DNA from 3 places in the Lactobacillus sp. ESL0260 genome. Region 3 is predicted to be linked to each of the others. Evidence: predicted binding sites of a transcription regulator. Region 3 holds the regulator's gene; each other region holds the start of a gene.
What was found. The regulator NrdR, encoded in region 3, represses ribonucleotide reductase genes. The targets are predictions, from matches to a motif close to ACACNATATATNGTGT.
Positions count from the first base shown of each region.

Region 1: F5ESL0260_RS09115 (deoxynucleoside kinase) is a predicted target of NrdR. The motif match lies at 1,896-1,911, and genes of this name have one in related genera.
Region 2: nrdJ (ribonucleoside-triphosphate reductase, adenosylcobalamin-dependent) is a predicted target of NrdR. The motif match lies at 1,579-1,594, and genes of this name have one in related genera.

Region 1 is NZ_REHO01000013.1:594,471-597,759, forward strand. Features, by position in the region: gene F5ESL0260_RS09110 (ABC transporter ATP-binding protein) at 1-1,260, opposite strand, end outside; gene F5ESL0260_RS09115 (deoxynucleoside kinase) at 1,953-2,603, shown strand; gene F5ESL0260_RS09120 (deoxynucleoside kinase) at 2,616-3,289, shown strand, end outside.
Region 2 is NZ_REHO01000002.1:66,985-70,273, reverse strand. Features, by position in the region: gene F5ESL0260_RS00490 (aldo/keto reductase) at 1-254, opposite strand, end outside; gene F5ESL0260_RS00485 (YjjG family noncanonical pyrimidine nucleotidase) at 318-1,028, opposite strand; gene nrdJ (ribonucleoside-triphosphate reductase, adenosylcobalamin-dependent) at 1,666-3,289, shown strand, end outside.
Region 3 is NZ_REHO01000012.1:79,139-82,427, forward strand. Features, by position in the region: gene dnaI (primosomal protein DnaI) at 1-212, opposite strand, end outside; gene F5ESL0260_RS06020 (DnaD domain protein) at 223-1,581, opposite strand; gene nrdR (transcriptional regulator NrdR) at 1,584-2,051, opposite strand; gene coaE (dephospho-CoA kinase) at 2,053-2,655, opposite strand; gene mutM (DNA-formamidopyrimidine glycosylase) at 2,652-3,289, opposite strand, start outside.

The DNA of each region.
Region 1 (3,289 bases), on a different contig from region 3:
AAAAATATAGGCTGACTGATCAATATAAGCGATCTGTTTATGTAGTGACCGCAGACTAAGCTCACGGTATTCATTGTCATCCCAAGTAAGTGATCCTTGATAGCCGGTTAACAAACCACCAATTAATTTTACCAGGGTCGACTTACCGCAGCCTGACGGACCAACAATAGCTACCCGTTCGCCTCGCTTAATGCTGCCGGCAACATTCGTTAAAATAGGTCTGTCATTATTAGGATAGCTGAACGAAAGGTCGCTAAATGCAATTTGCTGAGTCAAAGGAGCAACATTCTTATCCCCTGTTTTTTCCTGCGTATTAGCTAATTTATTATATTTGTCAAAAATAGGTTGAACTGCCCGAATTGAAGTTAGATCAATACTGATTTCTGTCAAGCTGCCAAAAACATTCCCGGACATTGAACCAACAATTAAAATAGCTCCAATTGGAATCTGATTGTGAAAGGCCAGATATCCGGATTCAACAGTTAAAATAGTTTGAGCAGATATACTTATCAGATTAATCAATGAATTAGAGAATGACATTTCCGTAATGTAATTAACCCGAGCCTGTCCAGTCTTATCTGATGCCGCAAGAACTATTTTATTGAGCAATTTTTGCTGACCAAGCGTGAGCAGGTTGACAAAGCCCTCAAGAACATCGGTTATTTTTGACGTTAATACCTCATTTTGCTTGCTTTGTTTTTGCGATAATTCCTCCAACTTTTTCTTAAAAAGACGGGGAAATAAAATCATAATAACAGCAAAAACCAAAGTGGTTACAAATAAGAGTGGATGGTAAAAAAACAGGATGACACTGGCAATAATTCCTAGGAGTGCGCTGCTAAATGTTTGCTCTAAACTGAAAAAGCCATCTTGATTAATTTGGTTTATATCGTTAGTAAACCAGGAAACATAATCAGCTTCCGTGTGCTTGTTGAAATCTTCATACTCTTGGCGACCAATTATATGGGCTAATGCGTTCCTAATGGAATTATCAACGGCCTTGATGATTACAGCGGAATACCGTGAACTACAAAAAAAGAAAATCAGAAAAAAGCCCCAGCTAAGCAAGTTTAAACCTGTATCAACAATAAAGCCCTTTAAACTGTGCTGAGTCAAAGCAGTAAGTGCATTACCTTTAAAAATGCTGGCAGCAGTTTGTGCTAAATTCCGCCCAAAATAGAGGATGGCTAAAATTACATACATGCCTGAATTACGTTTAATGTAGGTCCAAAGCGAAAATTTTGTTATAGTATCGTCCATGATTTACTTCCTGTCTAAATCCCTATTTTTAGAGTTAATACTAAAATGATTTTGGTTTAATAGAATAATATGGTTTTTGCATTACTTCTTCAAAAGACTCTTAACTGGTACTTACAGCAGGAGTTGTACTATCTAAGGATAAAAATCTTTTCAAGATATCAGTTATGCCCTCTTACTTCCATCATTTACTAATAATTTTATAATTTACTTACTATCTTATATCTTTTTTAACATTAAAACAATTTCTTTTTAATTTTCATTCTTAGAATTTTCCCATAGCAGCAGTATATAAATATCAACTGCAACTTTTTCGAGCCTTTAAAAAATAATTCGTTCTATAATTGCAAAATCACTTATTATACTTAATGCAATCAAAACGAGCAATTATCGACTACTTTATTTACTACAAATTTGAAAGAATCAAAGCACAGAATAAAGGGCTTAATACCGAATGATATCGGCATCAATCCTCAGTAAAATAATTAATTAAAATTTATCAGTCAGATTTTTTGGTTTCACGTGTAACATCTAATTTTGTAATAAATTATTTACTTGAATACTTAATTTTTTATTCTGTATTATACAAAATGACTTGACTTTTTGATTAAAATTTTAATTTACTTTTTGCTTGTATACCACTATATCTCGTATTAAACTAAATAAGAATCTATATATTGTATTTATGAAAGAACGTGATCCAAGTTATTGTTTTAAGTGGGCCAATTGGAGCCGGTAAATCCAGTTTAACTAGTATTTTAGCTGAGCACTTAGGTACACAAGCCTTTTATGAGGGAGTTGATAATAATCCTGTTCTTCCTTTATATTACCAAGACATGAAACGCTATACTTTTTTGCTTAATATCTATCTGCTTAACCACCGTTTAGCACAAATCAACCAAGCAATTCGTGAAAAAAATAGTGTATCTGACCGTTCAATTTATGAAGATGCACTCTTTTTCAAAATGAACGCGGACAGTAAAGTAGCTGACCCTACTGAATTTAAGATATACGACAGCTTACTCGAAAACATGATGGAAGATACCCCAGGTAATCCCAGCAAAAAGCCAGATTTACTAATTTACATTCATGTTTCCCTTGATACAATGCTTAAACGCATTAAAAAGCGGGGCCGTTCATTTGAGCAAATCAGTACCGATCCTAGTTTAAAAGACTATTACGCTAGGCTAATTAAGTATTATGAACCGTGGTATGAAAAATACGATGCCTCGCCTAAGATTAAGATCGACGGGGATAAATACGATTTTATCTGCGATGAAGATGCTAAAAAAGAAGTTTTAAATCAGATTGATAATAAGTTGCACGCAATAGGCAATTTAGAATAGAGAAGGAACGTGATGACAGTTATTGTTTTAAGCGGGCCAATTGGAGCCGGTAAATCCAGTTTAACCAGTATTTTAGCTAAGTATTTAGGAACCAAACCATTTTATGAGAGTGTCGATAACAATCCTGTTTTGCCACTTTTTTATGCCGATCCTAAAAAGTATGCATTTTTACTTCAGGTATTTTTCCTAAACACTCGTTTTCGTAGTATCAAGGATGCATTAACTGATGATAATAACGTTCTTGATCGTTCAATCTATGAGGATGCCCTTTTCTTCCAAATGAATGCGGACATTGGTCGTGCAACGAAAGAAGAAGTAGCTACCTATTACGAACTGCTTAATAATATGATGAGTGAGCTCAAACATATGCCCAAGAAAAATCCAGACTTGCTGGTTCATATTAAAGTTTCATACGACACCATGATTAAAAGAATTCAAAAGCGTGGTCGACCTTATGAACAATTGAGCTATGATGCAACACTGGAAGATTATTATAAGCGGCTTTTACGCTACTATAAACCTTGGTATGAAAAGTATGACTACTCACCTAAAATGGAGATAGATGGTGACAAGCTAGACTTTATAACTGATAAGCAGGCTAGAGAAGTTGTACTTGATCAAATTGTTGCCAAATTAAAAGAAATGGGTAAATTACCCGAAACATGGAATAAGTCCACAAATATTCA
Region 2 (3,289 bases), on a different contig from region 3:
TTCCACAACTTAGTGGTTACAAACAAATCATGTCTGTTCACTCCACTTACTTTGATTCCCCGGCCAATACTTTCTTCGTTACCATATGCGGCAGCAGTATCAATTAACCGGTAGCCCAGATCCAGTGCATTCTCAACGGTTTTTTGAGCAACTTCACCGTCAGGAGTTTGCCAGGTTCCCAGTCCGATAACCGGTATTTTGACGCCATTATTTAGTTCATAAGTATCATTTAAAGAATGAATTTTGCTAGTCATAATTTTTCACCTCTCCCATCATTATACCGGATTGAACTATACTTCTACAGTAAAAGATAGCAATTATTGCGGTTGTTTTTGGAAGTCGCTTTTAAGTAAAGCCACAAATTCAGGATAGGTAGTTACTTCGTATAACGGATGCAAGTTCATCGTATTTTTCCGTTTCCGGTGGTTATACCAAATACTGTCAAAGCCATATTTTTCTGCACCTAGTATGTCTGACTGCAAACCGTCACCAAAGAAAACTGTTTGTTCCGGGCCGATTTTAGTATGAGCAAAAAAGTAATCAAAGATACGGGCATCAGGTTTAGCAAATCCTGCTTCTTCTGATGTCACAATCAACGAAAAATAATTAGCGATTCCGGCTAATTGTAGCCGATGTCTTTGCATATATGCTTCGCCATTACTTAAAATAGTCAATGCATAATTTTGTTTTTTGGCATAGCGTAAAGTATCAACTACACCCGGGAGCAGTTTATGTGCTTCGCCAAAATAAGAGCGGTATTCGTTCATTACTGCTAAGCCGTCAATTTCAATCCCGAATTTAGATTTAATAAAATTGGCAAAAGCTATTTTACTCAGCTGCTCATAGTCGATCTTGCCCTGCTCAAGCTCACGCCACAGACCTTGATTATATGCATGATAGTCCCGCTGCAGCTCATCAGTTAACGGCCATTGGTGCGCTTTAAAAAGACTCTGCAGAGCAAAACTTTCTGTAGCAGCAAAGTCAATTAAGGTATCATCAACATCAAAAATTATTTGTTTATAACGCAAGCATGTTCTTCCTCTCCAACTATTCCTCAGAATATAACACGTATTCACTAAAAATTAGTGTGGAGATTCATTATAACAATATTTCACAGCTAAAGAACATAATTAACTATTTTTAAATTTTGGGTTGCATTGCTACTGCTATTTCACAAAATAAGCTATAATATCCTTTAATTTTAGCAAAAGGGGTGATTGAGCATGTTTACACTATTATTGATTTTTTTTCTCATTTGGCTTTTTGTCAAAATGGGTATTGGCATCTTTAAAATTCTATTTTTCCTTCTGACTTGTGCTCTGACCTTCTTTTTCTTTGTTCAATTACTGCTTCCGGTAGCTGTTTTTCTGGGAGTCATTTTTCTCATATTTGCCCTAGTTAGACGCTAGTTTATCTCCAAAATTAAACATATATTCAAGCATAATAAGTATCACTTTTAACTTATTATGCTTTTTTATATTTGCGAATGCTATATGATTTTTTATTAACCTCGATAACTTACTCGCACATCACGTTGTGACTTTTACTTGTGTTTGAGACTAAATTTTTCTCTATCAAATACAAGATATTGTGGTATAGTTCTAGTGGACACCATAGATAATGTATCTGTGGAACAATAATTAATTTTAAGGAGTGACTTTGAATATGAAAAATACGAGCATAACGTTGGATCAGGGCTACATTGATCAAGTGAAACAAAATGTCACCCCCCATTGGGGAGAACTTGGCTGGGTTACTTATAAACGAACCTATGCCAGATGGCTTCCGGAAAAAAATCGTTCCGAAAATTGGGACGAAACGGTTAAACGTGTAATTGAGGGCAACATTAACCTTGATCCTCGTCTCAAAGGCACTCCTTCAAAAGAAGTAGTCGCTGAACTAACAAACGAAGCCAAGGATTTATTTAAACTAGTGTACGGTTTAGGAGCAACGCCTTCTGGACGTAATCTGTGGGTTTCCGGCACCGACTACCAAAAGCGCAATGGTGACTCGTTAAATAATTGCTGGTTTATTGCTATTCGGCCACAAAAATACGGTGATAGCCATATAGTTCCCGACTATTTAGGTCAAACGCAAGAAGCAGTTTCAATGCCTTTTTCATTTCTTTTTGACGAATCAATGAAAGGTGGCGGCGTTGGCTTTTCTGTTGTCCAAGACAATATTAAAAAGATTCCTACAGTTGATAATAAAATTGATTTAACGGTTGTAATTGATAAAAAGAGTGCTTCATACGCTGATTCAGTTAAACTTGGTGCAACGGATAAAGATGAATGGGCCAAGCAAAGCAAGGACAAATCAGATTACGTTTATTACAATTTGCCTGATACTCGCGAAGGTTGGGTTTTAGCTAATGCCCGTTTAATCGACATGCACTTCAATCAAACTAATCCCGAGAATAAGACCAAGCTGGTACTTGACATCAGCAGAATTCGTCCTTACGGAGCTAAAATTCACGGCTTTGGCGGTACCGCTTCTGGTCCTATGCCATTAGTGGAAATGTTTTTCGATATTAACAACATTATTAACAACCGGGCTAGTGGCAACTTAACTTCTGTTGATTGTACGGATATCTGCAACCTGATTGGTAAAACAGTCGTTGCTGGTAATGTAAGAAGGTCAGCGGAACTAGCTTTAGGTACAAGCACCGACCAAGACTTTATCACTATGAAACAAGATAAAGACAAACTTTACCACCACCGTTGGGCCTCAAACAACAGTGTAGCCATTGATTCTAACTTTGATGAATATGAACCAATCGCAAACGGTATTAGAGAAAATGGTGAACCGGGAATAGTTAACCTGGATTTATCTCGTAATTATGGCCGGATCATTGACGGTTATCAAAAAGATATTGACGGTGATGTTGAAGGTACGAACCCTTGTGGAGAAATTTCCTTGGGTAATGGTGAACCATGCAACCTGTTTGAAGTATTCCCGTATATTGCCGAGCAAGAAAACTGGGATTTAAAAGATGTTTTCAGAATGGCAACTCGCTTTGCTAAACGAGTAACCTTTAGTGACTACGACTGGGAAATATCCCGCAACATCATTTCCAAGAACCGGAGAATTGGTGTTTCAATGTCAGGTATTCAGGACTGGCTCTTAAATGATTTAGGTCACCGCGTTGTTACCGGCTTTGAAGACAGCGTTGATGAAGAAACCGGTGAAAAGATTAAGAAGCCAATTTACGATCCTCAAGGAATTAAAATGGTCACTTCCGCTTACCAAGCTGTCGTTGATGCTGATAAAGAATACAGCAAGACTTTAA
Region 3 (3,289 bases):
GTTACCGGGTCTTTTTTATGTTGACTAAGATAAAATTCAAACAGGCTAGGCAAACTTTTATCAATTATGCTTTCATTAAGCTGCTCTTGGTGCTGGCTGATAAATTGCTGCACTTTGGGCTCAGCCAAAACTTTTTGCTTTATTTTAGCTGTACTTTCCTCATCTGCTTTAGCTGTTTGTCCTTTAACCATAAGTTTTTTGATGGGTTGCATTTTATTTCACCTACTTCATGCCGTTTTGATCTTCAAAATTCTTGAAAAATTCTTTTAATTCTGCACTGGAAACATCCGATTTTACCTTTGGCTTTTGCTTGTTCCAATCAGTGCCCTTTTCAACCGTTTTTCTGGCAGTATAAGCATGATATCGATTGCCTCTTTGCTTTTGTGCCCTTTTTCTCTTGTCCATGTATTCCAAGGCTTGACTAGCAGTTTTAACCCCGTGTTGCAGCCAATCATGAAGTATTTTATTTGCCAAGCGAAAAGAGATATTAGGACCACTTTTTAAACAAGCATAAGTCAAAACGTTAAGCAATTCTGCCGGCATTCCCTTATCGTTATATAAATTATCAAGCACTTGATATTCACTGGCATCAACAAAATCATTCCGCTCAGTTTTTAAATGATACAAAAACTGGGCTGGAGTATCAGATTGAGCTTTCTGCAATAGCTGTTGTTCATCTTCATTTAAGTGACTAGTATTGACAAGCTTGTCTGTTAGTTCTTCTTTTTTTGGCAAATGCTGGCGCGTATCACTGCCATGAATACTGTTAGCGATAGATTGCTTAATTTGACGCATATTTAAATGATAATCACCATGTAAGCAAGGTATTGCTTCATCAACAAATTCTTGCTCGGAAAGTCCGTACATGCGCATAACAGCTCGAATAGCTTCTTCATTCTGATCAATTTCGCTGCCCGCGATTTGATAAATTTCAAATTGCTGTTTCATAAAATCCCAGTCAATATGCTCTTGCTCATTGACGGTAGCAAAAGCTTTAGAAACAGAACTGTTTTCTTTAGCAGCTTTTTTCACATCAATAGAAGGATCAATTGCTTCTTGGTCAGGTAAATGAAAAACTTCCATAAAGGATGCAGATACGTTAGGTGCTTCCTTAATTCCACTGATACTGCTTTGACTTTGCTTAGTTTCTCTAGCAAACTCATGGCTCAATTTATTAAAGGCTGTAACACCCACTTTTTCTTTTAATAAACTTGCTAAAAGTGCGGTGGTAAAAAACTCACTGCTGGAAGGAACACTTTTAAGTTTAAAACATAAAACCTGACCCATAATTTGGTTAGCAAGCAAATGGCTTTCAATTAAACCGACAGCTTCAAGTTTATGCAACGCGGGAAATAATTTTTTGATATCGCAGTCGGCTTGCTCCTGCAAAAAATAGAGACCTTTGGCATCAGAGAGCATCGCTTGCGGATTGTAGTCTTCATTTAAGCTTAAATAAACTGCCAGCGCCAGAGATCCAATGAGCGGCTGGTATAATTTGATTAAAACCCGTAAATCCTTCGGAAAAATGTCCACCCTGTTAGCAATGAAAAATGGTTGTTTGGGATCATTTGTCTCAAACATAATTAATTACCTTTCTCCCTTTTTGCAATCATATCTTCCATGGTTTTCATGAAGCTGGACATATCTTTGAATTCACGATAAATAGAGGCAAAACGAATATAAGCGACATCATCAATTTTAGCCAGTTCATCCATTACTAATTGACCAATCTTTTTGGAAGAAATCTCACTAACTCCTTGCTGACGGACTTTGTTTTCTACATGATCAACTAATTCTTCAAATTGTGAACTAGATATTGGGCGCTTTTGACCCGCAGCCATAACACCGTGTAAAATTTTTTTCCGGTTAAAAGGTTCACGAGTGCCATCATTTTTGATTACCAGTAGTGGTGTCGTCTCGACTCTTTCAAACGTAGTAAAACGAAAGCCACAGTTTTCACACTCACGCCGCCGTCTGATTGCACGATTTTCATCACTGGGGCGAGAATCTATTACTTTTGATGCATTTTTATGACAATTAGGACATTCCATATTAATACTCCTCTTTTATTTTAAGAAGCAACTGCTCAAGTTGATATTTCAGATCTTGCTTTGTACCAACATTATTAATTACAAAGTCAGCTAGTTTTTCTTTCTGAGACAAGGACATCTGACTGCGAATACGTTTCAAAGCAGCATCTTTACTTAAATGATCCCTTAACATCAGCCGCTTTAACTGCAAAGATTCAGGTATGGCAATTAATAAAGTGCAGTCACAATATTTTTGACCATTTGCTTCAAACAAAACTGGTGCATCTACAATAATTAAAGGCTTTTTAGCAACCTTGTTTAGCGCAATTTTAGCTTGTATTTCTTTAAAAATCAACGGATGGGTAATTTTATTAAGAATGTCAAGCTGCTTTGCGTCATTAAAAACTATTTGGCCTAAAACTGATCGGTTGATTGATTGATCTTCATTGATTATTTGTGCACCAAATTGCTTTTTGACTAATTCATAGCCTTTATTACCAACATTTAAAATATCATGAGCTATTTGGTCACAGTCTATCACGGGTATGTGCTTTTCTTTAAAAAAGATATCTGCTGTGCTTTTGCCGCTGGCTATTCCACCAGTTAAGCCCAAAATAGTTGTCATTTATAAATCACCTGACATTTAGGGCAAAAAGTAGTTCCTCGGCCGTTTACTTTAATTTTTTCAAGAGGGGTTCCGCAACGTTCACAAGGTTCGCCTTTATGACCATAGACCTGCAACATTTTTTGAAAACCACCAGTCTTGCCATTAGCATCAAGATATGTATGAACAGTAGTACCCCTTTCTGCTATGGCCAATTCTATCAACGAATTAATATTATCATGCAGTTCTGCTACTTTTTTTGCTGGGATACTATTAGCCATACTTAATGGGTGAATTTTTGTTTCCCACAAAACTTCATCTACGTAAATGTTACCAAGACCGGCCACAACTGACTGATCAAGCAAGGTATTTTTGATATTTTTCTTTTTACGAGCTAGGCCTTTTTGCAAGTATGAAACTGTAAACGCCTGTGAATTTGGTTCAGCGCCTAATTTGCCAATACCGGTACTTTCTTTCTCTGTGCCCGTTGTAATCAACTGCATGCGCCCGAACTTACGCACATCATTGTAACGCAAAGCAGAATTATCGTTAAAAACAATTTGCACATGATCGTGTTTATCTTTTTTGGTATTTACTTTGACTAAACGATATTTACCTTCCATGCGTAAATGCGATACCACGGTTAAATGACCAC